4 regions of the Lysinibacillus fusiformis genome follow, and region 4 is predicted to be linked to each of the others. Evidence: a T-box and tRNA genes for the amino acid it is inferred to sense, from the RefSeq annotation. Region 4 holds a T-box; the other regions hold tRNA genes.
What was found. A T-box is a leader RNA that pairs with one kind of tRNA and senses whether it is charged. The one in region 4 lies ahead of serS (serine--tRNA ligase), so its partner is inferred to be a tRNA-Ser.
Positions count from the first base shown of each region.

Region 1 (7,619 bases), 1.3 Mb from region 4:
ATTTCATAGCAATTTATCTTCGTTTTTGGTGAAAGTTGATGAAGCAAGTAATCTATGAAAACCTGACCTGTACGATCACCACCTGCATGTAGAATACGATGGTGACTATGTGCTCCCTCAAGTCCTAGAGCAGGTTTTCCGTCAACCTGCCGATCAACCGGGAGACCATTCTTTAGATATTTCTGCATAATTGCAGTGCCGTTTTTTATAAGTGTTTCAACATGTCTTTTCTCATGATGATACTCTCCAGCTTTCAATGTATCAGCAATGTGGTGTTGAATATGATCTTCCTCACTTGTAACAGCAGCAATGCCACCTTGTGCACGATAAGAGCTACTCATATATATAGATGATTTTGTAACAATTTGTATTTGAAAATGTTTTTCAAGCAGTAAAGCAGCCTGAAGTGCAGCAATACCACTACCAATGATAAGGACGTCTGTCTTTACATCCATAGTTATACCTTCTTTACAGTTGTCTTGACACCTATCTTTACATAAAATAAAAAAGAAAACAAGACCTGATGAACTAGAGAGGAAGAAGACAATGATTTATATGGATTATGCTGCAACGTCACCTATGACGAGGAATTCTCTTGAGGCATATGTAGAGGTTGCACAACGTTATTATGGAAACAGTGCAAGTCTGCATGATCTAGGGGGACAAGCCCTTTATTTTGTCCAGCAGTCAAGAAATGTTGTAGCCCATGCTCTAGGCGTAAATAGTGATGGTGTAATTTTTACAGGGAGCGGAACAGAAGGAAACCTCATAGCCATCTTGTCATTAGCGCTAGCCTCTAAAAAAGGAAAACACATTATTTCATCTCAAGCCGAACATACGTCTGTGCATGCAGCTTTGAATACACTTGAGAAAAAGGGCTTTGTTGTAACGAAATTACCATTGCAGAAGGATGGTTGCGTTGATCTGGTCCAATTGCAACAAACAATTCGTGAAGATACAGCTTTGATTACCATTCAACATGTCAATTCTGAAATTGGTTCTATCCAGCCTGTGGAGAAAATCGTAGAGATGGCAAGAAAGTCAAATATTTTCTGTCATGTTGATTGTGTGCAATCATTTGGCAAACTACCTATACCAAAAGGAGCAGATGCGATTACCATCTCAGCTCATAAAATAGGTGGACCAAAGGGGTGTGGTGCTGTATATCTGAACCCCGCAATTCGTGTACCTGCATTAACACCAGGTGTAACACATGAGAGAGGGCTAAGAGGGGGAACATTAGATACTCCTGCAATTGTGGCCTTTGCGGCAGCAATTGAAAACTATCAATATGAATTGCAACATTACGAGACTTTAAGAAATTTTTTCAAAAATGATTTATCTGAAACATGTCAACTTGTTGAGTGTAAACAGCAACTACCTAATATTTGTGGGGTAATGATGGAGAAAGTAGAGGGGCAATATGTTCTTTTAAAGTTAAATGAGGCAGGAATTTGTATCTCTACGGGTAGCGCATGTGATATTCATAGTGAATCTGGAACAAAGGCCATTTTATCAATGGGTTTCTCTTTAGAAGCGGCACGCCAATTTTTTAGAATATCTTTTGGTCCTTCTACCACTTTTGATGATATTGTAAAATTAAAAATAGAGCTTTCAAATATTTAATGAAAAGACGAGTGAAGGATTTTCTATGTTCTTCACTTGTTTTCAAATAGATTATAAGTTAAGAAAATATACAAAATAAAATAATTGTTTTCTTTTGAAACAACAATTGCTATAATATTTTGCAGGGCAATAATTTCTCTTACTTAACAAAAATATCTTCAAAACGTAATAATTTCTTTTTTTTATAAAAAAGTATTGCATAATGTTAGAAAACGTTATACAATAATTCTTGTCTTGAAGGACAGGTAAACAACTTCAAAACGAGATACATAACAAAGTCTAGTGATGATGGCAAAGAGGTCACACCCGTTCCCATACCGAACACGGAAGTTAAGCTCTTTAGCGCCGATGGTAGTTGGGGGCTTCCCCCTGTGAGAGTAGGACGTCGCTAGGCATAGTACCCAGGAGGATTAGCTCAGCTGGGAGAGCATCTGCCTTACAAGCAGAGGGTCGGCGGTTCGAGCCCGTCATCCTCCACCATATGCCGGTTTAGCTCAGCAGGTAGAGCAACTGACTTGTAATCAGTAGGTCGTGGGTTCGATTCCTATAGCCGGCACCATTTTTTCGAGCCATTAGCTCAGTTGGTAGAGCATCTGACTTTTAATCAGAGGGTCGAAGGTTCGAGTCCTTCATGGCTCACCATTTTTGAAATAATAATAAGCGGGTGTGGCGGAATTGGCAGACGCACTAGACTTAGGATCTAGCGCCGCAAGGCGTGGGGGTTCGACTCCCTTCACCCGCACCATTATTTTCATTGCCAGATAAAAAACTTATGCACATGCGGAAGTAGTTCAGTGGTAGAACACCACCTTGCCAAGGTGGGGGTCGCGAGTTCGAACCTCGTCTTCCGCTCCAAATGTGCCGGGGTGGCGGAACTGGCAGACGCACAGGACTTAAAATCCTGCGGTAGGTGACTACCGTACCGGTTCGATTCCGGTCCTCGGCACCATCTTAAATGCGCCCGTAGCTCAATTGGATAGAGCGTCTGACTACGGATCAGAAGGTTATGGGTTCGACTCCTGTCGGGCGCGCCAAAAGAACAACGGGAAGTAGCTCAGCTTGGTAGAGCACTTGGTTTGGGACCAAGGGGTCGCAGGTTCGAATCCTGTCTTCCCGACCATTTCCTAAAAATTTATGGGGCCTTAGCTCAGCTGGGAGAGCGCCTGCCTTGCACGCAGGAGGTCAGCGGTTCGATCCCGCTAGGCTCCACCATAAGTAAATTAACCAGTATAAAGATCCTGGCGGCGTAGCTCAGCTGGCTAGAGCGTACGGTTCATACCCGTAAGGTCGGGGGTTCGATCCCCTCTGCCGCCATCTTAAGGACCTTTAGCTCAGTTGGTTAGAGCAGACGGCTCATAACCGTCCGGTCGCAGGTTCGAGTCCTGCAAGGTCCACCATTTATATATTGTAACGGAGGTATACCCAAGTCTGGCTGAAGGGATCGGTCTTGAAAACCGACAGGCGGGTAACACCGCGCGGGGGTTCGAATCCCTCTACCTCCTCCAGTTTTAAATTTTTATAAATGGTGCTTTAAAAACTCGAAACAGCATAAAATTATCGCGGGGTGGAGCAGTGGTAGCTCGTCGGGCTCATAACCCGAAGGTCGTTGGTTCAAATCCGGCCCCCGCAACCAAAAGGTCCCGTGGTGTAGCGGTTAACATGCCTGCCTGTCACGCAGGAGATCGCCGGTTCGATCCCGGTCGGGACCGCCATTTTTAAAATAAAAGTCATGAGAAGCAAAAGAGTGAGCAAGCTTAGCATGGACGAAATGGGTCAGTAGCTCAGTTGGTAGAGCATTAGATTGAAGCTCTAAGTGTCGGCGGTTCGATTCCGTCCTGACCCACCATTTATGCGGGTGTAGTTTAATGGTAAAACCTCAGCCTTCCAAGCTGATGTCGTGGGTTCGATTCCCATCACCCGCTCCAAGGGCCTATAGCTCAGCTGGTTAGAGCGCACGCCTGATAAGCGTGAGGTCGATGGTTCGAGTCCATTTAGGCCCACCATTATTCCGAAGTAGCTCAGTTGGTAGTAGCACCTGACTGTTAATCAGGTTGTCGCAGGTTCGAGTCCTGCCTTCGGAGCCATTTTTATTTTGGGGAAGTACTCAAGAGGCTGAAGAGGCGCCCCTGCTAAGGGTGTAGGTCGGGTAACCGGCGCGAGGGTTCAAATCCCTCCTTCTCCGCCATGGGCCCGTTGGTCAAGTGGTTAAGACACCGCCCTTTCACGGCGGTAACACGGGTTCGAATCCCGTACGGGTCATACTAAGTGCAGTAGATGAATTTACATCTACTGCACTTTTTAATTTACTTAAAAATAGCTAGATAATAATAAACCTTTACAGAAATTAGATCCTGTAAGGGTTTATTGTTTTTCTGGAGGTTTAGATTGGAATTCTCGGTGTTTGTAGGTCCAAAACCAGTGTATAACTGATATATTTGCTTGCTCTGACTACCCCTGTTTAATTTTGGTAATAAATTTTGTATTTTAAAGCTAGATCGACTAAGCTATTAGTAAAGGGGGAGATAGGTATGAAGGAAAAATTAAAGTGGGTGCACAATCAGCTAGACAACACAAACCATGGCTCACCATTACTATCATATTTTACACTGGAACAAGTAAAGAAGGTTGGTCAATTTCAGCGTACATATGAGCGATTTGAGCAGACACCTCTCCATCATCTTGAGGCACTTGCTTCATATATGGGTGTAGAAAAAATCATTGTTAAAGATGAATCTTATCGATTTGGTTTAAATGCCTTTAAAGTATTAGGCGGTATTTATGCAATTGCGCAATATATTGCCAATAAGCTTGGGAGGAATATAAAGGAGCTATCGTTTGAACAGTTAAAATCTCCGGAAGTAAAAGCAAAAGTAGGCGATTTAACATTTATTTCAACGACAGATGGTAATCATGGTCGTGGTGTTGCATGGGCAGCTAGAGAACTGGGTTTTCAAGCGCGAATATATATGCCAGCTGGCAGCGCGGCTGAGCGTTTGCAGCATATTAAAAGTGAAGGGGCTTTTGCTGAAATTACGACAATGAATTATGACGATACTGTTCGTTATACCTCACAGCTTGCACAAGAAAATGGCTGGGTACTGGTTCAGGATACAATGTGGGATGGCTATGAAGAAATTCCATTATGGATTATGCAAGGTTACACAACTATTGTGCAGGAGATTGTTGAACAGATACAGCTAGCCCCGACACATGTATTTTTGCAAGCAGGTGTAGGATCCTTTGCAGGAGCGGTAGTGGCGTTTTTACAGCAATACTATGAGCAGGAAGTTACTTTTGTATTGGTTGAGCCTCATGTCGCTAATTGCTATTATGAAAGCTTTAAAAAAAATACGGATCAATTTGTCTCTGTTGGCGGGGAGATGCAAACGATTATGGCAGGGCTTGCTTGCGGTGAACCGAATCCACAGGCTTGGCAAATCTTAAAAGCCTCTACAAAAATAAGTATCTCCTGCGAGGAAGAAATAGCAGCTACAGGTATGCGCGTTCTTGGCAATCCATTAGACACAGACACTCGCATTATAGCTGGTGAATCAGGAGCGGCGCCATTTGGTTGCTTTTATGAAATAATGACAAATGAACAATATAAGGAATTAAAAAATGCCTTACACCTAAATGAACATGCGAGGGTGCTGTTTATTAATACAGAGGGTGACACAGATAAAGAGAACTATCGACAAATAGTATGGCATGGGAAATATGCGAACCAATAGCAAACTAGTGATGAACTAGCTTGCTATTTTACTTTGTAAAAGGTTTTATTGATGTATCTTAATGTTGGCAATTTTATAAGCACCATAATCATCCGTAATAACTGTATAAGTTTTATAGCGATCATAGAATTGGTAATTACCTTGTGTATCATAAAAATCAAAAGTTTCGTTCATGTCAACATAATATTGACCATTTGAGTATTGTACATCTAGCACGTCATTGTTTGTAAAATAGAAGTAATGACCCTGATAGGCAATCTCATTAATGTATTTCTCCAATTCTTGATATGCTGTACTGCCAGGTGAAAGCATATCAGCTATCCAATAAAAATCACCATCATTGAGTGCCATTTCATAATAGAGACGGAATGCTTGCACGAATTGACCTGCTAGTAAGGCGTCTGTTTCGTTGGTGGGTTTTGTTTCAATGGTAGACTGTTGACTACCTTCATAAACATTCGCAATAGCCCGAACCTCATTTGCAGAAAGTGGTTTAGCAATCCATCCATCAAATTGATCAAGCATACTATAAAGAGGAATGGAAAAGGCAAAGTTAGTACTTGTATCAGTTGTATAAAGTAGTGAGTTAATTCCAATTACTTTGCCTGTATTAACATCAACTAATGGGCCACCGCTGCTACCTTTATCAATTTGTGCATCTACCTGATAAATTTGCTTATAAATAAAATTTTCAAGTTTCATATCACGTTTATTACCTGTTATATAGCCAATAGAAGCCGAATTTTCAAAACCTTGTGGACTACCAAATGCAATGACTTCTAGACCTATAGGTGATTCTACAGTCTCCATGCCTAATGGCTCTGTGTCTTGGTAGTTAGGCACCTTTATTAAAGCAATATCATAGCGATCAGATATACCGATAACAGTACCTGGAAATTCTTGACCATTTGCATTACGAATCATTACATCAACTTCACCTTGGATAACATGAGCATTTGTAATAACATATCCACCCTTTTTATATAGGAAGCCAGAGCCTTGACTATTGTTAGTTAGGACAGTGAAGACTTTTTGTTGTATTTCCTTTATAAGGGTGACACGATCAACCTGCTGTGCATGAGCTTCTTGTTTTTTGGTGAGTTCTTCTGAAGAAACTTGTTGTGCATTTATCTTTTGATTATCGTTAATTTCCGAGTAAGCGGTGGTATAGCTCTTTTTATCATTAAAAAAATCCCAATATGCATAACCTAGACCGCCTATTGCAATAAAACAGATTGAAAGTACGATAATTGCCCATGTTGGGATACCTTGTTTTGGAAATGATGGATTTATGAGCTTATTACCACAATCCGAGCAAAATTTACTGTCTATAAGATTTTCATGCTGACAATTAGGACACTTCACCTTATCACACCCCTGTGAAATATTTACTATTCATATCGGCTTGAAAATATAGCTTTATAGGTATTTATGGAATTATATTAATTTGAAGGGTGTATATGGAATGAAAAATTTTTTTCATTTTGCTCTTGACCTTAACGTTGCGTCAAAGCTTACAGTAGCATTAATGGAGGTGATTACATGGAATATACCATTCAGGAGCTTGCTCAGTTGTCAGGTATTAGTACAAGAACATTGCGCTATTACGATGAAATTGGGTTGCTGAAACCAGCAAGAACCAATGAGGCGGGCTATCGATTTTATGGCCAATGGGAGGTCGATATGTTGCAGCAGATTTTATTTTACCGCGCATTAGATATGAAGTTAGTGACGATTCAGGCTATTATTCAGGCACCTAATTTTCAGCATGCCGAGGCGCTTAAAACACATAGAGATGCTTTGCTTCAACGCAAGAAACAGTTGGAAACAATCTTACAGACAGTAGAAAAAACAATACAATCCATTGAGGAGGAACAACCAATGTCAAATGAAGAGAAATTTAAAGGTTTTAAAGAAAAGTTAATCGAGGATAACGAAAAGCAGTACGGCCAAGAAATACGTGAGAAATATGGGGATGAAACAGTGGATGCATCCAATGCTAAGCTTATGAATATGACAGAGCAACAATATCAGGCGATGCAACAGTTAGAGCAGCAAATGTTTGAGCGTTTAGCCGAAGCAATGGAGCTTGGAGATACTACAAGTGACATTGCGATGGAAGTAGCAGAGTTGCATAAACGTTGGCTGAGTTTTACGTGGAAAGAATATTCCAAAGTGGCACATGCTGGGCTGGCACAAATGTATATAGCTGATGAACGTTTTACGGCTTATTATGATGAGCGAGGGGCAACAGGAGCAGCG
Region 1 is NZ_CP070490.1:612,179-619,797, reverse strand. Features, by position in the region: gene nadB (L-aspartate oxidase) at 1-455, opposite strand, end outside; gene JTI58_RS03060 (cysteine desulfurase family protein) at 556-1,626, shown strand; rRNA gene rrf (5S ribosomal RNA) at 1,905-2,020, shown strand; tRNA gene JTI58_RS03050 (tRNA-Val) at 2,031-2,106, shown strand; tRNA gene JTI58_RS03045 (tRNA-Thr) at 2,110-2,185, shown strand; tRNA gene JTI58_RS03040 (tRNA-Lys) at 2,193-2,268, shown strand; tRNA gene JTI58_RS03035 (tRNA-Leu) at 2,287-2,371, shown strand; tRNA gene JTI58_RS03030 (tRNA-Gly) at 2,407-2,481, shown strand; tRNA gene JTI58_RS03025 (tRNA-Leu) at 2,487-2,575, shown strand; tRNA gene JTI58_RS03020 (tRNA-Arg) at 2,584-2,660, shown strand; tRNA gene JTI58_RS03015 (tRNA-Pro) at 2,670-2,746, shown strand; tRNA gene JTI58_RS03010 (tRNA-Ala) at 2,763-2,838, shown strand; tRNA gene JTI58_RS03005 (tRNA-Met) at 2,867-2,940, shown strand; tRNA gene JTI58_RS03000 (tRNA-Ile) at 2,947-3,023, shown strand; tRNA gene JTI58_RS02995 (tRNA-Ser) at 3,039-3,131, shown strand; tRNA gene JTI58_RS02990 (tRNA-Met) at 3,185-3,259, shown strand; tRNA gene JTI58_RS02985 (tRNA-Asp) at 3,263-3,338, shown strand; tRNA gene JTI58_RS02980 (tRNA-Phe) at 3,397-3,472, shown strand; tRNA gene JTI58_RS02975 (tRNA-Gly) at 3,478-3,551, shown strand; tRNA gene JTI58_RS02970 (tRNA-Ile) at 3,553-3,629, shown strand; tRNA gene JTI58_RS02965 (tRNA-Asn) at 3,634-3,710, shown strand; tRNA gene JTI58_RS02960 (tRNA-Ser) at 3,721-3,811, shown strand; tRNA gene JTI58_RS02955 (tRNA-Glu) at 3,814-3,885, shown strand; gene JTI58_RS02950 (diaminopropionate ammonia-lyase) at 4,155-5,357, shown strand; gene JTI58_RS02945 (trypsin-like peptidase domain-containing protein) at 5,403-6,722, opposite strand; gene JTI58_RS02940 (MerR family transcriptional regulator) at 6,900-7,619, shown strand, end outside.
Region 1: it encodes a tRNA-Ser, which carries the amino acid that the T-box ahead of serS (serine--tRNA ligase) is inferred to sense. The anticodon was not compared.

Region 2 (7,619 bases), 1.3 Mb from region 4:
GCCACCTTTATTTAGCAAACCGCAATTACAGCAGCACATGATGCAGTTCTTAGGTATTGTCAGAAATATTGATGATTTGCAGCGTTTTGCTCAGCAATTACCTTCCATGCAATCTCTTCTTCACGTTAATTTAGAAGGGCTAGACCAAGCTAAGTTGGAATTATTTATGATGCATGTAGTCGCCACATTAATGGCACATGCAGCCATTACACGAACGGAAACACGTGGTGCCCACATTCGTACGGATAAATCCGAAATGGATGCACAATGGGCAAGCCGATGGATTATTTTTTCGCAAGGACAAATGAAAGTGAGGAACTCATTGTATGAATATCATCAAACTCGAGGAAATGCTCAAGCAATTTTTTAATGAGGATTTAGGAGATGGGGATTTATCGAGTGAATTTATCTTTTCAGCCGAACAGCAGGGGTCTTTTTCCTTTTATGCTAAAGAAAACGGAATTTTTTGTGGAGCTCTCATTATTGAGCATGGCTTTCTCCTACTCGATCGATCAATCGAAGTTAATCTTCATAAAAAAGATGGAGAGATGGTTCAGTCAGGTGATGTGCTCGCTGTGATTAAAGGTCCCTTACAAAAGTTATTAATAGGTGAGCGTGTCATTTTAAATCTTATTCAACGTATGTCTGCTATTGCAACGGCGACCCATCTTGCAGTTCAAGAAACCGTAGGTACGCATGCAAAAATATGCGATACCCGTAAAACAATACCTGGACTGCGTATGCTGGATAAATATGCTGTTCGAATCGGTGGTGCTTTTAATCATCGTAATGGTCTGTATGATGCAATCATGCTAAAGGATAATCATATTGCCTTTGCTGGTAGCATAACAAATGCAGTTCAGGCCGCTAGAGCGAAAGTCGGTCATACCGTAAAAATTGAAGTTGAAATTGAAACAAAAGAACAGCTAGAAGAAGCTATCAACGCTGGAGCAGATATTATTATGTTTGATAACCGTAGTCCAGAAGAGATACGTGCATGGCTTCCCACTGTCCCTCCTTCTATTGCAACTGAAGCATCTGGGGGCATCACACTTGAAAATTTAAAGGCATATGCCCAATCGGGTATTCAGTGGATTTCACTTGGCTCCTTAACACATTCAGTTAAAGCTTTTGACATTAGTGCACTCGTTCAAATGAAAGGAGATCATTCCCTTGTCCATCACTAGTTTATTACAACAAACGACACTACTTCCTGAGCATTATCGGGCACTATCCGTAAAGGAAATGGAATCTCGTATTTTATCAATAAAGAAAAAATTAGGTCCTAAATTATTTATTCCTGGGCACCATTATCAAAAAGATGAGGTCATTCAATTTGCTGATGCAACTGGGGATTCTTTACAGTTAGCTCAATTATCCGCAGCAAATAAGGAAGCTGAACACATCGTATTTTGCGGCGTGCATTTTATGGCAGAGACTGCTGATATGCTGACAACAAAACAACAATATGTCTATTTGCCAGATATGCGTGCTGGTTGTTCAATGGCTGATATGGCAGACATTTATCAAACTGAACAAGCATGGCCGATTCTTCAAGAACTCTTTGGTGATACGATTATCCCTCTAACCTATGTCAATTCAACTGCAGCTATTAAAGCCTTTACTGGAAGACATGGTGGTGCTTGTGTCACTTCATCGAATGCTAAGGAGCTTGTTCAATGGGCATTTACACAAAAACAGCGTATCTTCTTTTTACCTGACCAACATTTAGGAAGAAATACTGCCTATGACTTAGGTATTCCTCTTGAAAATATGGCTGTTTGGAATCCTCATAAGAACATGCTCGAAACAACAGAGTCCCTTGAAAATATTCAGGTTATTCTTTGGAAGGGTCACTGCTCTGTGCACGAAGGTTTCACAGTTCAACATACAGAGATTATTCGCAAAGCACACCCAACTATGAGAATTATTGTTCACCCTGAGTGCAGTCGTGAAGTTGTAGCAGCAGCTGATGATGCAGGCTCCACAAAATACATTATTGACACAATCAATCGCGCTCCGAGCGGATCTTCATGGGCCATTGGAACAGAAATGAACTTAGTCAATCGCATTATTAAGCAGCATCCAGATAAACATATTGTCTCTTTAAATGAAAACTTTTGTCCTTGCTTAACAATGAATCGTATTGACCTGCCGCATTTGTTATGGAGCCTCGAAAGTATTGAGCAGGGGCAACCTCATAACCGTATACAAGTAGATGAACATACTACTGCTGAAGCACTTAGCTCACTTGAAAGAATGCTAGCTAGAGGATAAATAGATAGGCTTTATCAACAGAAAGGTTGTATAAATAACCTTTCTGTTTTTTATGGTGATATAACATCTGCTTTAAATAATTTAAATGTCTGCCATTTTTGCCCACAATGCTAAAATTGACATGACTTAAGGCGCTATGATACTGTCGATTTGGAGGTGATACTAAATGGCTTTTCAATCGAAAAATATCTTTATCAATTTACCAGTGAAAGATCTAAACAAATCTATCAACTTTTTTAAGGAATTAGGTTTTGAGTTCAATCAACAATTCAGTGATGAAACAACGGCCTCAATGATTATTAGTGAAAATATCTTTGTATTAATAATGGTGGAAGAACGATTTAAAGGGTTTAGTAAGAAAGAAGTTACAGATACTACTACTTCTGCAGAAGCAATCTTATGCCTTTCTGCCGAAAATCGAGAACAAGTAGATCAATTAGTGAATAAGGCACTTGCCTCTGGTGGTAAACCTTATAGTGAACCACAAGATCACGGATTTATGTATGGTTGGGGTTTTCAAGATGTAGACGGGCATATCTGGGAAGTAGTTTATATGGACGAAAATGCATTGAATCTATCTATGAATATAAAAAAACAGTAGATGCAGTTGCATCTACTGTTTTTAGTATGACCCGTACGGGATTCGAACCCGTGTTACCGCCGTGAAAGGGCGGTGTCTTAACCACTTGACCAACGGGCCCATGGCGGAGAAGGAGGGATTTGAACCCTCGCGCCGGTTACCCGACCTACACCCTTAGCAGGGGCGCCTCTTCAGCCTCTTGAGTACTTCCCCAAAATAAAAATGGCTCCGAAGGCAGGACTCGAACCTGCGACAACCTGATTAACAGTCAGGTGCTACTACCAACTGAGCTACTTCGGAATAATGGTGGGCCTAAATGGACTCGAACCATCGACCTCACGCTTATCAGGCGTGCGCTCTAACCAGCTGAGCTATAGGCCCTTGGAGCGGGTGATGGGAATCGAACCCACGACATCAGCTTGGAAGGCTGAGGTTTTACCATTAAACTACACCCGCATAAATGGTGGGTCAGGACGGAATCGAACCGCCGACACTTAGAGCTTCAATCTAATGCTCTACCAACTGAGCTACTGACCCATTTCGTCCATGCTAAGCTTGCTCACTCTTTTGCTTCTCATGACTTTTATTTTAAAAATGGCGGTCCCGACCGGGATCGAACCGGCGATCTCCTGCGTGACAGGCAGGCATGTTAACCGCTACACCACGGGACCTTTTGGTTGCGGGGGCCGGATTTGAACCAACGACCTTCGGGTTATGAGCCCGACGAGCTACCACTGCTCCACCCCGCGATAATTTTATGCTGTTTCGAGTTTTTAAAGCACCATTTATAAAAATTTAAAACTGGAGGAGGTAGAGGGATTCGAACCCCCGCGCGGTGTTACCCGCCTGTCGGTTTTCAAGACCGATCCCTTCAGCCAGACTTGGGTATACCTCCGTTACAATATATAAATGGTGGACCTTGCAGGACTCGAACCTGCGACCGGACGGTTATGAGCCGTCTGCTCTAACCAACTGAGCTAAAGGTCCTTAAGATGGCGGCAGAGGGGATCGAACCCCCGACCTTACGGGTATGAACCGTACGCTCTAGCCAGCTGAGCTACGCCGCCAGGATCTTTATACTGGTTAATTTACTTATGGTGGAGCCTAGCGGGATCGAACCGCTGACCTCCTGCGTGCAAGGCAGGCGCTCTCCCAGCTGAGCTAAGGCCCCATAAATTTTTAGGAAATGGTCGGGAAGACAGGATTCGAACCTGCGACCCCTTGGTCCCAAACCAAGTGCTCTACCAAGCTGAGCTACTTCCCGTTGTTCTTTTGGCGCGCCCGACAGGAGTCGAACCCATAACCTTCTGATCCGTAGTCAGACGCTCTATCCAATTGAGCTACGGGCGCATTTAAGATGGTGCCGAGGACCGGAATCGAACCGGTACGGTAGTCACCTACCGCAGGATTTTAAGTCCTGTGCGTCTGCCAGTTCCGCCACCCCGGCACATTTGGAGCGGAAGACGAGGTTCGAACTCGCGACCCCCACCTTGGCAAGGTGGTGTTCTACCACTGAACTACTTCCGCATGTGCATAAGTTTTTTATCTGGCAATGAAAATAATGGTGCGGGTGAAGGGAGTCGAACCCCCACGCCTTGCGGCGCTAGATCCTAAGTCTAGTGCGTCTGCCAATTCCGCCACACCCGCTTATTATTATTTCAAAAATGGTGAGCCATGAAGGACTCGAACCTTCGACCCTCTGATTAAAAGTCAGATGCTCTACCAACTGAGCTAATGGCTCGAAAAAATGGTGCCGGCTATAGGAATCGAACCCACGACCTACTGATTACAAGTCAGTTGCTCTACCTGCTGAGCTAAACCGGCATATGGTGGAGGATGACGGGCTCGAACCGCCGACCCTCTGCTTGTAAGGCAGATGCTCTCCCAGCTGAGCTAATCCTCCTGGGTACTATGCCTAGCGACGTCCTACTCTCACAGGGGGAAGCCCCCAACTACCATCGGCGCTAAAGAGCTTAACTTCCGTGTTCGGTATGGGAACGGGTGTGACCTCTTTGCCATCATCACTAGACTTGCACATGGATGTGCTGGCTTCTGCGTTGCAACACGGATGTTGCGTTCTTAGCAGAAGTTCCTTTTAAAAGCTTCAAAATACATAGTATCTTAAAAACTTGTTGAAAGTGTTGTTCTTTCAAAACTGGATAAACGATACATTGAATGGTTCAAACGTTTTGGTTAAGTCCTCGATCGATTAGTATTCGTCAGCTCCATGTGTCACCACACTTCCACCTCGAACCTATCTACCTCATCGTCTTTGAGGGATCTTACTTACTTGCGTAATGGGAAATCTCATCTTGAGGGGGGCTTCATGCTTAGATGCTTTCAGCACTTATCCCGTCCACACATAGCTACCCAGCGATGCCTTTGGCAAGACAACTGGTACACCAGCGGTGTGTCCATCCCGGTCCTCTCGTACTAAGGACAGCTCCTCTCAAATTTCCTACGCCCACGACGGATAGGGACCGAACTGTCTCACGACGTTCTGAACCCAGCTCGCGTACCGCTTTAATGGGCGAACAGCCCAACCCTTGGGACCGACTACAGCCCCAGGATGCGATGAGCCGACATCGAGGTGCCAAACCTCCCCGTCGATGTGGACTCTTGGGGGAGATAAGCCTGTTATCCCCGGGGTAGCTTTTATCCGTTGAGCGATGGCCCTTCCATGCGGAACCACCGGATCACTAAGCCCGTCTTTCGACCCTGCTCGACTTGTAGGTCTCGCAGTCAAGCTCCCTTGTGCCTTTACACTCTACGAATGATTTCCAACCATTCTGAGGGAACCTTTGGGCGCCTCCGTTACCTTTTAGGAGGCGACCGCCCCAGTCAAACTGTCCGCCTGACACTGTCTCCTGCCCCGCTAAGGGGCATGGGTTAGAATTTCAATACAACCAGGGTAGTATCCCACCGACGCCTCCTTCGAAGCTGGCGCTCCGAGATCTCTGGCTCCTACCTATCCTGTACAAGTTGTACCAAAATTCAATATCAGGCTACAGTAAAGCTCCACGGGGTCTTTCCGTCCTGTCGCGGGTAACCTGCATCTTCACAGGTACTATAATTTCACCGAGTCTCTCGTTGAGACAGTGCCCAGATCGTTACGCCTTTCGTGCGGGTCGGAACTTACCCGACAAGGAATTTCGCTACCTTAGGACCGTTATAGTTACGGCCGCCGTTTACTGGGGCTTCAATTCGCAGCTTCGCTTGCGCTAACCACTCCTCTTAACCTTCCAGCACCGGGCAGGCGTCAGCCCCTATACGTCACCTTACGGTTTTGCAGAGACCTGTGTTTTTGCTAAACAGTCGCCTGGGCCTATTCACTGCGGCTCTCATGCGCTTGCACGCTCAAGAGCACCCCTTCTCCCGAAGTTACGGGGTCATTTTGCCGAGTTCCTTAACGAGAGTTCTCTCGCACACCTTAGGATTCTCTCCTCGACTACCTGTGTCGGTTTGCGGTACGGGCACCTCTCACCTCGATAGAGGCTTTTCTTGGCAGTGTGAAATCAGGAACTTCGTCCATACGGACTCGCCATCACAGCTCAACGTTACAGTGTGCGGATTTGCCTACACACACGCCTTACTGCTTGGACGCGCATATCCAACAGCGCGCTTACCCTATCCTACTGCGTCCCCCCATTTCTCAAACGGTGAGGAGGTGGTACAGGAATATCAACCTGTTGTCCATCGCCTACGCCTATCGGCCTCGGCTTAGGTCCCGACTAACCCTGAGCGGACGAGCCTTCCTCAGGAAACCTTAGTCATACGGTGGACGGGATTCTCACCCGTCTTTCGCTACTCATACCGGCATTCTCACTTCTAAGCGCTCCACCAGTCCTTCCGGTCTGACTTCAACGCACTTAGAACGCTCTCCTACCACTGACATCGTAGATGTCAATCCACAGCTTCGGTGAATCGTTTAGCCCCGATACATTTTCGGCGCAGCGTCACTCGACCAGTGAGCTATTACGCACTCTTTAAATGATGGCTGCTTCTAAGCCAACATCCTGGTTGTCTGTGCAACGCCACATCCTTTTCCACTTAACGATTACTTTGGGACCTTAGCTGGTGGTCTGGGCTGTTTCCCTTTTGACTACGGATCTTATCACTCGCAGTCTGACTCCCGTGTATAAATATCTGGCATTCGGAGTTTGTCTGAATTCGGTAAACCGGGATGGCCCCCTAGTCCAAACAGTGCTCTACCTCCAGTATTCTCATCACGAGGCTAGCCCTAAAGCTATTTCGGAGAGAACCAGCTATCTCCAAGTTCGATTGGAATTTCTCCGCTACCCACACCTCATCCCCGCACTTTTCAACGTGCGTGGGTTCGGGCCTCCAGTAAGTGTTACCTCACCTTCACCCTGGACATGGGTAGATCACCTGGTTTCGGGTCTACGACCACGTACTATTTCGCCCTATTCAGACTCGCTTTCGCTGCGGCTCCGCCTTCTAAAGCTTAACCTTGCACGTAATCGTAACTCGCCGGTTCATTCTACAAAAGGCACGCTATCACCCATTAACGGGCTCTAACTACTTGTAGGCACACGGTTTCAGGATCTCTTTCACTCCCCTTCCGGGGTGCTTTTCACCTTTCCCTCACGGTACTGGTTCACTATCGGTCACTAGGTAGTATTTAGCCTTGGGAGATGGTCCTCCCGGATTCCGACGGAATTTCACGTGTTCCGCCGTACTCAGGATCCACTCAGGAGGGAACGAACTTTCGACTACAGGGCTTTTACCTGCTCTGGCGGAC
Region 2 is NZ_CP070490.1:620,560-628,178, forward strand. Features, by position in the region: gene nadB (L-aspartate oxidase) at 1-370, shown strand, start outside; gene nadC (carboxylating nicotinate-nucleotide diphosphorylase) at 327-1,187, shown strand; gene nadA (quinolinate synthase NadA) at 1,174-2,277, shown strand; gene JTI58_RS03080 (VOC family protein) at 2,444-2,878, shown strand; tRNA gene JTI58_RS03085 (tRNA-Glu) at 2,906-2,977, opposite strand; tRNA gene JTI58_RS03090 (tRNA-Ser) at 2,980-3,070, opposite strand; tRNA gene JTI58_RS03095 (tRNA-Asn) at 3,081-3,157, opposite strand; tRNA gene JTI58_RS03100 (tRNA-Ile) at 3,162-3,238, opposite strand; tRNA gene JTI58_RS03105 (tRNA-Gly) at 3,240-3,313, opposite strand; tRNA gene JTI58_RS03110 (tRNA-Phe) at 3,319-3,394, opposite strand; tRNA gene JTI58_RS03115 (tRNA-Asp) at 3,453-3,528, opposite strand; tRNA gene JTI58_RS03120 (tRNA-Met) at 3,532-3,606, opposite strand; tRNA gene JTI58_RS03125 (tRNA-Ser) at 3,660-3,752, opposite strand; tRNA gene JTI58_RS03130 (tRNA-Ile) at 3,768-3,844, opposite strand; tRNA gene JTI58_RS03135 (tRNA-Met) at 3,851-3,924, opposite strand; tRNA gene JTI58_RS03140 (tRNA-Ala) at 3,953-4,028, opposite strand; tRNA gene JTI58_RS03145 (tRNA-Pro) at 4,045-4,121, opposite strand; tRNA gene JTI58_RS03150 (tRNA-Arg) at 4,131-4,207, opposite strand; tRNA gene JTI58_RS03155 (tRNA-Leu) at 4,216-4,304, opposite strand; tRNA gene JTI58_RS03160 (tRNA-Gly) at 4,310-4,384, opposite strand; tRNA gene JTI58_RS03165 (tRNA-Leu) at 4,420-4,504, opposite strand; tRNA gene JTI58_RS03170 (tRNA-Lys) at 4,523-4,598, opposite strand; tRNA gene JTI58_RS03175 (tRNA-Thr) at 4,606-4,681, opposite strand; tRNA gene JTI58_RS03180 (tRNA-Val) at 4,685-4,760, opposite strand; rRNA gene rrf (5S ribosomal RNA) at 4,771-4,886, opposite strand; rRNA gene JTI58_RS03190 (23S ribosomal RNA) at 5,047-7,619, opposite strand, start outside.
Region 2: it encodes a tRNA-Ser, which carries the amino acid that the T-box ahead of serS (serine--tRNA ligase) is inferred to sense. The anticodon was not compared.

Region 3 (7,619 bases), 2.3 Mb from region 4:
ATTGGCGTAGCCATTTCTTTTGGAAATGTACTTATTCCAGGATTATTAAAATTAAAATTTCCATACCATGTCGGTTTATTGATGGCCTTTTTCACCATGTCCATGAATTTAACTGCTGGTCTTGGTGCTGGTATTAGCTATCCTATAGCCAATTCATCGTTAGGCTGGCAAGGTGCGCTGTCCATTGCACTCGTACTCGTTCTCGTTACAATCTTAATTTGGATACCTCAATTAAAATCAAATAAACCCGAACCAGTTACTACATCTAAAAAGACAGGTACACCTTTATGGAAATCACCTGTTACTTGGGCTGTCACAGGCGCAATGGGGTTACAGTCTTTATTATTCTACACGACTGCAGCTTGGATTCCCGAGATCTATATTGCCCAAGGACTAGCTCCTGACAAGGCCGGTTGGATGTTTTCCATCATGCAATTCTCACAAGTACCAATGGCTTTGGCTGTGCCTATAATTGCAGGTAAAATGACTTCACAACGCCCCCTTGTATTGATGTTTACATCCTTCTATTTAGTAGGCTTTGTTGGTGTTGTCATGGAATGGACTAGTCTTGGTGTACTGTGGATGGTCCTTCTAGGGTTAGCAGGAGGTTCTTCATTCGCCCTAGCAATGATGTTCTTCACTCTCCGCACTCGTACTGCATTTGAGGCAGCTGATTTATCAGGCTTTGCACAATCTTTGGGTTATTTATTTGCCGCAATTGGTCCTATTCTTTTTGGCTACTTGCATGATTTCTTTGGTGGCTGGAATATTGCGGGATGGCTCTTTGTCGTTGTGGCAATATTACTCTTCTTTTGCTCAATGAGAGCCTCCAAGGATGAATATGTGCATTAATAAATAAAGCAGATGGTTCAGGTTCCCCATCTGCTTTATTTCTATATGGTGTATACGTTTACGCATTGTTTAATGGTCAGCTTGCTGTAGTAATGTTAGCAATTCTGCAAGACATTCTTTTGCTTCATTACTATGAACTGTCATAGCAGAAAAAATAGGAATAGCCTCTTGTAGGAGTAAATAACTAAAATAATAATAGCCTACAAAAGCTTGCTGCCCATAGCCCTTTGGCGTTTCTTCCTCCCACTCCTGCTCATCATTGTCCTCATTTTCTGACCATAAATAGTTAGTATCTAATAGCTCCTGCATGGTTTCAACAGTATTGGCTGAGTCTAGATAATCCTTTGTAATAGCATGTGCCACAGCCAAATATAACTGTAATTCTTGTAAGGAGACATCCTCCGTATTTTTACTAGCTAGCTTTTTTAAAAGGAGCAGCAAAACCCAGGGTGTCACCTGCCATAGTGTACCTTGATGTTCAATTAACTCAGCTAGCTGTGGATATTGCTCCTGTTCAATCAGCTGAGGGATGGTTGTTCCTCTACCATAAGGTGTCGTCAATTGTCTCCATGGGATATTCGGGATTTGCTGGTCTAACATAATCAACGCCCTCTCCTCAACATGTAATTTGGAAATTAATTTTCAAAATTATTAGGAAAGTAAACATCTCCTTTACTGCTAATAGCACGGCTTTTGATAAAAATAATTTGGTGTATGATATATATTTACATAGGGTTTATGGAATATATGAGTCGTTGCAGGCGAAAGTGGCGGGATTAACCATGTCCAGTTGCCTGTAACTTCTCTTTCTGCTGATTTTTCTGCTTCCTCAAACAATTTAAATTGCTGAGCCGCTGTATGGTGATCAACAATGCTCACACCATCTTCTTTAAATGAGTGAAGAACAGCAATATTAAGTTCCACTAATGCACGATCACGCCAAAGAGACGCTTGTTTGGTTGTATCAAGATTAAAAATTTCTGCAATAGCAGGTAGCATGTTATAGCGCTCATGATCTGCTAAATTGCGTGCACCGATTTCTGTTCCCATATACCAGCCATTAAATGGAGCAGCTTGAAAATCAATACCCGCCATTTGAAAACGCATACTCGAAATTATGGGTACGGCATACCATTTCATCCCTAACTTCTCCACATCCACTGACTCTGGATGGCGGATTGAGACCTCTACTATATATTCTTCAGGGATTACATACATTTTGGGAGCGCGATCATCCACCTGTATAATGAGTGGTAGCACATCAAAAGCCGTTCCTTTACCTTTCCATCCCAGAGATTTACATACTTTTGTAAACTCAATGGATTGCGAATCTCCAATAACGCCTGCTTCTGTTTCATAGCCTGCATAACGGATAAGTTGATGATTCCAAATCCTTACTCTATCTGAAGCAAACACTGTTATAGTTGGACGGATCTTCCCACAATTTGTTGCATAATCAATATGTTCTAGTAATTTTTGAAAAATATCCTGTTCATCTAAAACATCACGTGCATCTACCACATGCAGTGACTGCCAAAATAGACGTCCGATACATTTATTGCTATTACGCCATGCCACTCTTGCACCAAAAACTAGCTCCTCAGTTGTTGGGTAATATTCACCTGCATTTTCAACTTCCTGTAATCTATTCTTTAACCAAAGTTCTGATTTATTTTGTTCTGTCTGGTATAAACTTAAAAATTGCTGTATCTCCTGTATATTCATATCGATTCCTCCACTTATCCTCATATTAGAGGAACAAAACGACAAGCACCATGAAAATAGTACTTGAAAAAACATACATATTTTATATATGAAATAGTTTGTTCAAATTTAATCTGTAGATTCTCTTTCGTAAAGAGAATCTACATAGTGTTGAAAAACAAAACTAACAATAGAATTTTTGTGAAAGGTGAAAATGGTTTCCGTTGCAGGCTACTTGCTTTCCTGTGGGCGAGCGCCGAGCCGCTTCCTCCGCTCCCGCTCCGTGCAGGGGCTCGCCTGTCTCGCTATCCCACGGGAGTCAAGTAGCCCTCCACTCCAACCTACAAAATGTTTACTTTTTTAGCAAAGATTTTCAAATAAAGTGAAGGTCTTCACTACCCTTTATGAAGGGGTGTTGTCACTATTGCACATGGTTGATTGGAGTGGAGCCAGCGTCACAGATGAGACACTGGAGTGAACGCAGTGAGGGAAACGGCTCATCGGACATCTCTTGGAAAGGACGCTGACGGAACGGGAATCAACCCCTCGCCTTGCCAAAAGCTCTTTTTCTGCTATTGTCATGATCTTTTTTCAACAACATGAAAAAGGAGAATGTACTTAAAGGAAATAGAAAAAAGCATGTAACACACATCTGTGCTACATGCTTGATGACCCGTACGGGATTCGAACCCGTGTTACCGCCGTGAAAGGGCGGTGTCTTAACCACTTGACCAACGGGCCGTGGCTCCGAAGGCAGGACTCGAACCTGCGACAACCTGATTAACAGTCAGGTGCTACTACCAACTGAGCTACTTCGGAATAATGATGGGCCTAAATGGACTCGAACCATCGACCTCACGCTTATCAGGCGTGCGCTCTAACCAGCTGAGCTATAGGCCCATTTTGGAGCGGGTGATGAGAATCGAACTCACGACATCAGCTTGGAAGGCTGAGGTTTTACCATTAAACTACACCCGCAATAATGGTGGGTCAGGACGGAATCGAACCGCCGACACTTAGAGCTTCAATCTAATGCTCTACCAACTGAGCTACTGACCCGGAAAATGGAGGAGGTAGAGGGATTCGAACCCCCGCGCGGTGTTACCCGCCTGTCGGTTTTCAAGACCGATCCCTTCAGCCAGACTTGGGTATACCTCCAAAAATATTAAAATGGTGGAGCCTAGCGGGATCGAACCGCTGACCTCCTGCGTGCAAGGCAGGCGCTCTCCCAGCTGAGCTAAGGCCCCATTTTATCATGAAAGATGGTCGGAATGACAGGATTCGAACCTACGACCCCTTGGTCCCAAACCAAGTGCTCTACCAAGCTGAGCTACATTCCGTAAACGTGAATTTATTGGCGCGCCCGACAGGAGTCGAACCCATAACCTTCTGATCCGTAGTCAGACGCTCTATCCAATTGAGCTACGGGCGCATATTAATTAAAAAACGATGAGCCATGAAGGACTCGAACCTTCGACCCTCTGATTAAAAGTCAGATGCTCTACCAACTGAGCTAATGGCTCGTAAAATAAAAAATGGCTGGGGTACTAGGATTCGAACCTAGGCATGACGGAATCAAAATCCGTTGCCTTACCGCTTGGCTATACCCCAATTTTGAAATGGGGCGACTGATGGGAATCGAACCCACGAATGTCGGAACCACAATCCGATGCGTTAACCACTTCGCCACAATCGCCACTATAAAATAATAGCTATATATGAACGAGTACCTCAATACCTGGCAGGGGCAGTAGGAATCGAACCCACACCAAAGGTTTTGGAGACCTCTATTCTACCGTTGAACTATGCCCCTAAAATGGTGGAGGGGGACGGATTCGAACCGCCGAACCCTAAGGAGCGGATTTACAGTCCGCCGCGTTTAGCCACTTCGCTACCCCTCCAAGGGAATGGTGCCGGCGATAGGAGTCGAACCCACGACCTACTGATTACAAGTCAGTTGCTCTACCAACTGAGCTACACCGGCAATAATAATGGCGGTCCCGACCGGGATCGAACCGGCGATCTCCTGCGTGACAGGCAGGCATGTTAACCGCTACACCACGGGACCATAATGGTGGAGGATGACGGGCTCGAACCGCCGACCCTCTGCTTGTAAGGCAGATGCTCTCCCAGCTGAGCTAATCCTCCACAAAAAATAAGCGAAGCGATGTCCTACTCTCACAGGGGGAAACCCCCAACTACCATCGGCGCTAAAGAGCTTAACTTCCGTGTTCGGTATGGGAACGGGTGTGACCTCTTTGCCATCATCACTTCACTTATTCAGTTGAAAGACTTATTCTTTCAAAACTGGATAAACGTGCATTGAATGGTTCAAACGTTTTGGTTAAGTCCTCGATCGATTAGTATTCGTCAGCTCCATGTGTCACCACACTTCCACCTCGAACCTATCTACCTCATCGTCTTTGAGGGATCTTACTTACTTGCGTAATGGGAAATCTCATCTTGAGGGGGGCTTCATGCTTAGATGCTTTCAGCACTTATCCCGTCCACACATAGCTACCCAGCGATGCCTTTGGCAAGACAACTGGTACACCAGCGGTGTGTCCATCCCGGTCCTCTCGTACTAAGGACAGCTCCTCTCAAATTTCCTACGCCCACGACGGATAGGGACCGAACTGTCTCACGACGTTCTGAACCCAGCTCGCGTACCGCTTTAATGGGCGAACAGCCCAACCCTTGGGACCGACTACAGCCCCAGGATGCGATGAGCCGACATCGAGGTGCCAAACCTCCCCGTCGATGTGGACTCTTGGGGGAGATAAGCCTGTTATCCCCGGGGTAGCTTTTATCCGTTGAGCGATGGCCCTTCCATGCGGAACCACCGGATCACTAAGCCCGTCTTTCGACCCTGCTCGACTTGTAGGTCTCGCAGTCAAGCTCCCTTGTGCCTTTACACTCTACGAATGATTTCCAACCATTCTGAGGGAACCTTTGGGCGCCTCCGTTACCTTTTAGGAGGCGACCGCCCCAGTCAAACTGTCCGCCTGACACTGTCTCCTGCCCCGCTAAGGGGCATGGGTTAGAATTTCAATACAACCAGGGTAGTATCCCACCGACGCCTCCTTCGAAGCTGGCGCTCCGAGATCTCTGGCTCCTACCTATCCTGTACAAGTTGTACCAAAATTCAATATCAGGCTACAGTAAAGCTCCACGGGGTCTTTCCGTCCTGTCGCGGGTAACCTGCATCTTCACAGGTACTATAATTTCACCGAGTCTCTCGTTGAGACAGTGCCCAGATCGTTACGCCTTTCGTGCGGGTCGGAACTTACCCGACAAGGAATTTCGCTACCTTAGGACCGTTATAGTTACGGCCGCCGTTTACTGGGGCTTCAATTCGCAGCTTCGCTTGCGCTAACCACTCCTCTTAACCTTCCAGCACCGGGCAGGCGTCAGCCCCTATACGTCACCTTACGGTTTTGCAGAGACCTGTGTTTTTGCTAAACAGTCGCCTGGGCCTATTCACTGCGGCTCTCATGCGCTTGCACGCTCAAGAGCACCCCTTCTCCCGAAGTTACGGGGTCATTTTGCCGAGTTCCTTAACGAGAGTTCTCTCGCACACCTTAGGATTCTCTCCTCGACTACCTGTGTCGGTTTGCGGTACGGGCACCTCTCACCTCGATAGAGGCTTTTCTTGGCAGTGTGAAATCAGGAACTTCGTCCATACGGACTCGCCATCACAGCTCAACGTTACAGTGTGCGGATTTGCCTACACACACGCCTTACTGCTTGGACGCGCATATCCAACAGCGCGCTTACCCTATCCTACTGCGTCCCCCCATTTCTCAAACGGTGAGGAGGTGGTACAGGAATATCAACCTGTTGTCCATCGCCTACGCCTATCGGCCTCGGCTTAGGTCCCGACTAACCCTGAGCGGACGAGCCTTCCTCAGGAAACCTTAGTCATACGGTGGACGGGATTCTCACCCGTCTTTCGCTACTCATACCGGCATTCTCACTTCTAAGCGCTCCACCAGTCCTTCCGGTCTGACTTCAACGCACTTAGAACGCTCTCCTACCACTGACATCGTAGATGTCAATCCACAGCTTCGGTGAATCGTTTAGCCCCGATACATTTTCGGCGCAGCGTCACTCGACCAGTGAGCTATTACGCACTCTTTAAATGATGGCTGCTTCTAAGCCAACATCCTGGTTGTCTGTGCAACGCCACATCCTTTTCCACTTAACGATTACTTTGGGACCTTAGCTGGTGGTCTGGGCTGTTTCCCTTTTGACTACGGATCTTATCACTCGCAGTCTGACTCCCGTGTATAAATATCTGGCATTCGGAGTTTGTCTGAATTCGGTAAACCGGGATGGCCCCCTAGTCCAAACAGTGCTCTACCTCCAGTATTCTCATCACGAGGCTAGCCCTAAAGCTATTTCGGAGAGAACCAGCTATCTCCAAGTTCGATTGGAATTTCTCCGCTACCCACACCTCATCCCCGCACTTTTCAACGTGCGTGGGTTCGGGCCTCCAGTAAGTGTTACCTCACCTTCACCCTGGACATGGGTAGATCACCTGGTTTCGGGTCTACGACCACGTACTACTTCGCCCTATTCAGACTCGCTTTCGCTGCGGCTCCGCCTTCTAAAGCTTAACCTTGCACGTAATCGTAACTCGCCGGTTCATTCTACAAAAGGCACGCTATCACCCATTAACGGGCTCTAACTACTTGTAGGCACACGGTTTCAGGATCTCTTTCACTCCCCTTCCGGGGTGCTTTTCACCTTTCCCTCACGGTACTGGTTCACTATCGGTCACTAGGTAGTATTTAGCCTTGGGAGATGGTCCTCCCGGATTCCGACGGAATTTCACGTGTTCCGCCGTACTCAGGATCCACTCAGGAGAGAACGAACTTTCGACTACAGGGCTTTTACCTGCTCTGGCGGACCTTTCCAAGTCGCTTCATCTAACTCGCTCTTTTGTAACTCCGTATTGAGTGTCCTACAACCCCAAGAGGCAAGCCTCTTGGTTTGGGCTCTTCCCGTTTCGCTCGCCGCTACTCAGGGAATCGATTTTTCTTTCTCTTCCTCCAGGTACT
Region 3 is NZ_CP070490.1:2,082,975-2,090,593, reverse strand. Features, by position in the region: gene JTI58_RS10295 (CynX/NimT family MFS transporter) at 1-852, shown strand, start outside; gene JTI58_RS10290 (hypothetical protein) at 922-1,452, opposite strand; gene JTI58_RS10285 (nitric oxide synthase oxygenase) at 1,531-2,577, opposite strand; tRNA gene JTI58_RS10280 (tRNA-Glu) at 3,226-3,297, opposite strand; tRNA gene JTI58_RS10275 (tRNA-Asn) at 3,299-3,375, opposite strand; tRNA gene JTI58_RS10270 (tRNA-Ile) at 3,383-3,456, opposite strand; tRNA gene JTI58_RS10265 (tRNA-Gly) at 3,461-3,534, opposite strand; tRNA gene JTI58_RS10260 (tRNA-Phe) at 3,540-3,615, opposite strand; tRNA gene JTI58_RS10255 (tRNA-Ser) at 3,622-3,714, opposite strand; tRNA gene JTI58_RS10250 (tRNA-Ala) at 3,728-3,803, opposite strand; tRNA gene JTI58_RS10245 (tRNA-Pro) at 3,820-3,896, opposite strand; tRNA gene JTI58_RS10240 (tRNA-Arg) at 3,912-3,988, opposite strand; tRNA gene JTI58_RS10235 (tRNA-Lys) at 4,007-4,079, opposite strand; tRNA gene JTI58_RS10230 (tRNA-Gln) at 4,093-4,167, opposite strand; tRNA gene JTI58_RS10225 (tRNA-His) at 4,177-4,252, opposite strand; tRNA gene JTI58_RS10220 (tRNA-Trp) at 4,296-4,369, opposite strand; tRNA gene JTI58_RS10215 (tRNA-Tyr) at 4,374-4,457, opposite strand; tRNA gene JTI58_RS10210 (tRNA-Thr) at 4,465-4,540, opposite strand; tRNA gene JTI58_RS10205 (tRNA-Asp) at 4,549-4,624, opposite strand; tRNA gene JTI58_RS10200 (tRNA-Val) at 4,629-4,704, opposite strand; rRNA gene rrf (5S ribosomal RNA) at 4,716-4,831, opposite strand; rRNA gene JTI58_RS10190 (23S ribosomal RNA) at 4,897-7,619, opposite strand, start outside.
Region 3: it encodes a tRNA-Ser, which carries the amino acid that the T-box ahead of serS (serine--tRNA ligase) is inferred to sense. The anticodon was not compared.

Region 4 (7,619 bases):
ACAAGTGTGCGTACCATATATAGGGATATTCAAACTCTAAGTGAGGCTGGGGTTCCCATTTTAGGCGCCCCTGGTCAGGGATATTCCTTAATGGAAGGATATTTTCTACCCCCGGTTAGGTTCACAGCCGAAGAGGCCGTCTCCCTGCTCATGGGAGCTGATTTTATCGAGCAAAGGTTGGATACAGATTATGGTATTAATGCAAAGTCCGCTAAACGCAAAATCGAGGCTACTTTGTCGGAGTCAGTTCGTAACGAGTCAAGGCTTGTTCGGGAAACAATGCGACTGCTTCATATAGGCGAGCAGTCAACTGAAGAGCGGGTAAAAACGTATCTTAATCAAGTTCGCGATGCAATTTTGAAACAGTGCAAAATCAGTTTTATGTATATTAAAAAAATGCCAGGAACAGATGGGAATCGGAAGCATAAACGTGTGGTCTCTCCATATGGATTAACACTTGTCCATGAAAATTGGGTTTTACTAGCATATTGTGATATGAGACAAGAAATGCGACATTTCCGCTTGTCCCGGATGTCCGAACTTTCTGTGTTGGAAGATCAATTTCTTCTACCAAATGATTTTGACCTTAGTAGCTATCGACCACCTGACAATCGAGATGAAAGAATAATAATGAGGGCAAACCCCGAAATTGCCGACAAAATCATTGAGGCAGTTAATTTTTATATTGCATCCATTGAGGAGCGGAATGAGGATGTAATCTTTCAATTTCGTGTTCGGTATCCAGAGGAACTATTACATCATTTACTCGGCTGGGGCGGAGATATCGAGGTGATTGAGCCGAAGTCTTTACGCTTCAAGATTCGGGAAGTAGCGAAAAAAATTTTAGAACACTACTGACATACACCTGTCAGTAGTGTTCTTTTATACTGTGACTATACCAAAATGAAGAGGAGCTGCTTAAAGGATGAAAAGTACAAAGGAAGTATTGAAGTCATTTGAACTTACAGTAGAAAGATATTTGGAAGAACTGACAAAACTCAATATGGATAAATTACATAGAAAGCTGAACGAAGAAGATTGGTCCATTGGACAGATGTATGTACATTTAATTCAATCAGCTTTCATGCATCAACATAATGTCGAGCAATGTTTAGCTGGTAGCGAATCGACATTGAACCCAACGAAGGAAAAAACTGAGCAGGGTAAGATTGTTTTTAAACTAGAACAATTTCCAGCTGTTCGTAATAAGGTCCCTGCTTCTCCGATGTATACTCCGCAACCACCAGAGAGCATGGAGCATTTGGTAGAAGGACTTAACAGTGTAGTGGAACAGATGAGGAATACGGAATCAGTTCTACTTCAAGCGCCTGTAAGTAACAAGATACTTCATCCGGCGTTCGGTGCTTTAAACGCGCAGGAATGGTTTATGTTGATTGAAATGCATTACAGACATCATTTTTTACAATTGGATCGGTTGAAAACGTGTTTAGCATTTGAAGAGTAGGGGGGATGCATCATGTCGAATAAAACAAGTCAGAAAAGCAGATATTGGATTGGCGTTGTATCCGCTTCTCATGTGAATTTAGCCATAGAAGGTGGTTTTGCACAATTGTGTCACGGTAAGGCAGCACCTTTGCGTAAAATGTCTCCAGGTGATTGGCTGATATACTATTCCCCTCGGACAGACATGTCCAAAGGGAAGCCAGTTCAAGCATTTACTGCTATTGGTCAGGTTACGGATAACGGTGCTTACAAACATCATGTGTCGGAGTCGTTTGTGCCATTTCGCAGAGATATGCGTTATATTCCTTGTCGAGAAGTTAAGATTGCATTGTTGTTAAACCAGCTCACTTTTACGCGTGGAAATCGCAATTGGGGATATCCATTTCGTAGAGGTCATTTTGAAATTGGAGCTGAAGATTTTATGACAATCGTTACTTCGATGTTAGATGGTGAGGAACAGGCGTTATCCGAGATATTAAAACACTGATTACATTTTGTGAACAATTTCACTTAAACTATAGTGTGCCTTAGTTAGAACAATCTTCAGCAATCGGGCGCGATTCTGTAATAAGGATCAGCGCTCGCTCTCATTTTAGGGCCAGATTGCGGAGTATCTTGTTAAGGTAATAAAATTTCTAGAATAATTTGTATCCTATGGAATGACTTGAAAAATTTGTTTTTATATAGTACAGTATGGTTAAAATTTAAATAACTGAACACGATGATGGGAAGTAGTAGCAAGCACGTTTTTTTTAGAGAGTCAGCGGTCGGTGGAAGCTGATAAAAGCACTTGTGAATCCGTCCTGGAGTTGCACAGTCGAAGTAATGTAAGTAGGCTGTTGCCGGCTGAAATGCCGTTATAAAATAAGTGGATTAGGCATATGCCTTAATCAATTAGGGTGGTAACGCGGGTAGCTCTCGTCCCTTTTTAGGGGTGGGGGCTTTTTTGTGTATATTTTTATTCAAAATGGAGCTATTTGAGTTTAGCTTACAACGCAATTACACCAAGACTTAAAGGATGCAACGATTCCCATCATTAAATTTACTGGAGGTATGACTATGTTAGATATTAAACGCATACGTGATAATTTCACGGAAATTAAAGAAATTCTATTAACACGTAATGAAGATTTAGGAAACTTAGATGATTTTGAAGATTTAGATGCAAAGCGTCGTGAGTTAATTGCTAAAACAGAAGAATTAAAGGCAGAGCGCAATAAAGTATCTGAACAGATTTCAATTATGAAGCGCAACAAGGAGAATGTAGATGAAATTATTGCTCGTATGCGTCAGGTTGGTGATGAAATTAAAGAGATAGATGTTCAACTAAATAATGTGGAAGAGCACTTTAAAGATATGATGATGCGCTTGCCAAATATTCCACACGAATCTGTACCAGTAGGCACAACAGAGGACGACAATATAGAAGAATATACCTGGGGCGAAATTCCAACATTTGATTTTGACATTAAAGCACACTGGGATCTTGCTACAGATTTGAAGATTGTTGACTTTGAACGAGGAGCAAAAGTAACAGGTAGCCGTTCTTATTCTACCGTGGTCTTGGAGCTCGCTTAGAACGAGCACTGATGACATTTATGATGGATTTACATGCAGAAGAGCATGGTTACGAGGAAATGCTACCACCTGTCATTGTTAATCGTGATAGCCTAACAGGTACAGGACAGCTTCCGAAGTTTGAGGAAGATGTATTCAAATTAGAGGAAACAGATTATTTCATGATTCCAACTGCAGAAGTACCAGTAACGAACTTCTATCGTGATGAGATTTTACCGGCTGAGGCTTTACCGCAAGGCTTTGCAGCGTATAGTGCATGCTTCCGTTCAGAAGCGGGATCTGCAGGTCGTGATACACGTGGTTTAATCCGTCAACACCAGTTCAACAAAGTAGAATTAGTTCGCTTTGTAAAACCAGAGGAATCATACGAACAATTAGAGCTATTAACAAATCATGCGGAAAAGGTATTACAATTACTAGGCTTACCTTATCGTAAGCTAAAAATGTGTACAGCTGATTTAGGTTTTACTGCAGCGAAGAAATATGATTTAGAAGTTTGGATTCCTGCACAAAACATGTACCGTGAAATTTCTTCTTGTTCTAACTTTGAAGATTTCCAAGCACGACGAGCAAATATCCGCTTCCGTCGTGAGCCAAATGCAAAACCAGAATATGTTCATACATTAAACGGTTCAGGTCTTGCCATTGGTCGTACAGTTGCCGCTATCCTAGAAAACTATCAACAAGCTGATGGAAGTGTAGTAATTCCTGAAGTTTTAAGACCATATATGGGTGGTAAAGAAGTAATTGCCCTAAATAACGGGTAAAAGCGATTTTAGATATCCTTTATTGTCTTGCCTTATAAAGATGTAGCGTAATTACGTGCTATAACAAACTAATGAATATTATGAATACATCATGCAATAGCTTATTCAATAATAGGGCGCATTTCTTTAATAAGTAGTTTAAGAGAAATAATGAGTAGATGAAGAAAGTAGGTAAGTAAATGATTCCATTAGTATATGACCAAGTTAATAAATGGGGCAAAGACGATGAATTCTTTGTAAAAATGTTAAAGAAATTAAATGTAAAAAAAATAGCTGATTTGGGTTGCGGAACAGGAAGATTGACCAACCACTTTGCTAAAGCTGGTTATCATATTATAGCTATTGACCCGAATGAAGAGGCAATCGAATATGCAAAAAATAAAGAGTATCAAGGGGAAGTGGCTTGGATTGTTGGTGATAGCTCAAACTTAAAAACCAATATGTTTGATGCTGTCATAATGACAGCAAATGTTGCGCAAGTATTTCTTACAGAGGAAAGTTGGAAGAACGTCATTTCAGATGCATATCGAGCTTTAAAATCTGGAGGACACTTTATTTTTGATACACGCAATCCATTAGCAAAAGCATGGGAACATTGGAAAAAGGATTTAACACCTGATGTTGCAGTGAATCAGGTGAGCGGGGAGCCACTTGAAATTTGGACTGAATACGAGGGGTTTGTAGAAGATGTTTTTACGTTTTATGAAACGGTGAAAAATACACGTACAGAAGAAGTAGTTATTCGTGAAAAAATGCAATTAAAATTCCGAACACAGGAAGAAATCTATGAATCTTTACAAAAGGCAGGCTTTTCACAAATTCAAGCTTATGGAGATTGGGAGTTTAAACAAGCAACTGCAGAAACAAAATCTTTTATTTTTCATGGGATAAAATAAATAGGGAGGTTCTTCGTAAACTTATCGAATTTGACAATTCCAGCATTTAAGTATCCTTATTCAACAATTAGGCGCGTTTGTTAAACAACATAGCTGGAAATTGATCAAACCTTTTTAAAAATCTCATATTTATTTAAAAGGAGTAACTCCATTTTGAATACTTTTTTCAAAATGGAGTTTTTGAAGTTGTTAAAATTCTTAAGTATGTTTTTAAGGGAGTTGAAAAAAGAAATTTTCAAATTGGGCAAATTTCTGTTGCAATTCAAAACATTAAATCATAATATAAGAATATAGTTATATACGGATTAATTCACCTTTGCTTAACGAGGTGACTTTATTTAAATTAATATATAAGCAAATGATTATATAAGGAGTGCAGCTAAATGGAAAACACACTAATTGAAAAACAACTAAAAGCAGCAGCTGATTTAAATCGCATTAAATTACTTGCATGTATGAAAAATGGGGAGGTATGTGTATGTGATTTTGTGGATGTGTTAGGAATTTCACAACCAGCCGTTAGTCAACATCTGCGAAAATTAAAGGAGGCAGGCATTATTACGGAACGAAAAGTAGGGACTTGGAAACATTACCGTTTAGTAGAGGATCAAACGCCACTGATGAAGGGCATTTTAGAACAAATTCAGCCTTTAAACGGGTGCAACTGTGATACAGATTGTTGCCATGTAGGGGGAACTGATAATGAATAATAATTCTTTAACCCAGCAGCTTTCTTTTCTAGATCGTTACCTTACCCTTTGGATATTCGTTGCGATGGGAATAGGTGTTGTATTAAGTATCACCATGCCTAATGTTGGTGAAGCTTTAGAGTCCATGTCTATTGGCACAACGTCCATACCAATTGCAATCGGGTTAATTGTCATGATGTATCCACCATTAGCGAAAGTAAAATATGAGGAAATGTGGCGGGTCTTTAAGGATTGGAAAGTGCTTTTACTATCGCTTTTTCAAAACTGGTTACTCGGACCGTTCTTAATGTTCTTTTTAGCCATCATCTTCCTGCATGATTACCCTGAATATATGGCAGGACTCATTATGATTGGTTTAGCTCGATGTATTGCAATGGTCATTGTATGGAATGATTTAGCGCGTGGAGACCGTGAATATGTAGCTGGTTTAGTTGCGTTTAACTCCATCTTTCAAATCGTGACGTATTCAATTTTTGCTTACTTTTTCTTAAATGTATTACCTGGTTGGTTTGGTTTAGAGAATTTCAATGTATCTATTTCTATGTGGGAGATTACAAAGAGCGTTCTAATTTACTTAGGGATACCATTTGCTGCAGGGTTCCTCACACGATGGATAGGCATTAAAGCAAAAGGGAAACAGTGGTATGAGGAAAAATTCTTGCCAAAAATTTCACCACTTACTTTAATTGCCCTGTTATTTACGATAGTGATGATGTTTGCCTTAAAGGGTGAGCAATTAGTAGAACTGCCACTTGATGTGGTACGAATTGCAATCCCATTATTTATTTACTTTGTCATTATGTTTGCTGTGTCATTCTTCTCTTCCCGTAAAGTAGGTGCATCTTATCCTGTCACAGCAGCCCTTTCTTTTACAGCTGCAAGTAACAATTTTGAGCTGGCGATTGCGGTAGCAGTTGGCGTGTTTGGCCTTCACAGTGGCGTGGCATTCGCTGCTGTTATTGGTCCACTTGTAGAAGTACCTGTTCTCATCGGACTTGTATGGGTTGCCCTACGTTGGCAGAAAAAATACTTTAAAACCATTAAATTATAAGGAGCAATTACTATGACAAATACACTTTATTTCTTATGTACAGGAAACTCATGTCGAAGTCAGATGGCTGAAGGATGGGCAAAGAAATTACTACCTACTAATTGGACAGTTAAAAGTGCGGGTATTGAAGCACATGGTGTAAACCCGAATGCTATAAAAGCGATGGCAGAGGTAGGCATCGATATTTCGAATCATACATCAGATGTAATTGATACTGAGACATTAAACAGTGCAACGTTAGTTGTCACGTTATGTGGGGATGCAGCTGATAAATGCCCAATGACACCTTCTCACGTTCGTCGGGAGCATTGGGGATTTGAAGATCCTGCGAAGGCGACAGGTACGGATGAAGAAAAGTGGGCTGTATTTCAAAATGTTCGTGATGCAATTGGTAAACGCATTGAACAATTTGTAGCTGAGGAGCTGTAATACTTCTATTAGAAATACTTCAATCCGTTGAATGGAGGATACAATCATGACAGTAAACCATGCTAGCGTATTAACTAAAAATTATTTTATCGCTTATTTAATGTTAATTATGAAAAGTAGAGAATACACATTGAATCAGGCTAATAAGTTTGCATTTGATTTCTTTTTTAAAGGAGATAGAGATCATTACGGCACTTCTACTTGGTTGCAATTTGAAAAGGGCTATAAAAGAAATTGAAATTGAAATGTGTAAATTACAAAGTTCAACGTCTAGCTAACTGCTAGGCGTAAAAAATACATTTTATATAAGTGAATGCTTATATAAAAAAGAGGAGAATTTAATGATGAAAACACTAAAAGTAATCAACCAAAATGGATCTTGTTGTACTACTAAGGATATTGAAGTACAGGAGAGTGTTAATAACCCCAATAAGAATTTACCGATTGTCATAATTGGTGCAGGTCCCATTGGATTAGCTACAGCTGCTCATTTAGTGGAACAAAAGCAAGCATTTATTTTACTTGAGGCTGGGCATGAAATAGCACACAATATTCGTACCTGGGGGCATGTTACATTATTTTCACCATGGCAATATAACATCAATAAAGCTGCTAAATCATTATTAGAGGGGTCTGATTGGGTAGAACCTAACTTAGAAACAATACCTACCGGGCATGAGTTAATTGATCTTTATTTAAAACCCTTGGCAGAATTAAAACAAAT
Region 4 is NZ_CP070490.1:4,358,936-4,366,554, reverse strand. Features, by position in the region: gene JTI58_RS21465 (helix-turn-helix transcriptional regulator) at 1-858, shown strand, start outside; gene JTI58_RS21460 (DinB family protein) at 926-1,465, shown strand; gene JTI58_RS21455 (EVE domain-containing protein) at 1,478-1,951, shown strand; T-box leader at 2,177-2,393, shown strand; partial or broken gene serS (serine--tRNA ligase) at 2,524-3,809, shown strand; gene JTI58_RS21445 (class I SAM-dependent methyltransferase) at 3,989-4,705, shown strand; gene JTI58_RS21440 (ArsR/SmtB family transcription factor) at 5,089-5,415, shown strand; gene arsB (ACR3 family arsenite efflux transporter) at 5,408-6,466, shown strand; gene arsC (arsenate reductase (thioredoxin)) at 6,479-6,895, shown strand; gene JTI58_RS21425 (hypothetical protein) at 6,942-7,133, shown strand; gene JTI58_RS21420 (NAD(P)-binding domain-containing protein) at 7,240-7,619, shown strand, end outside.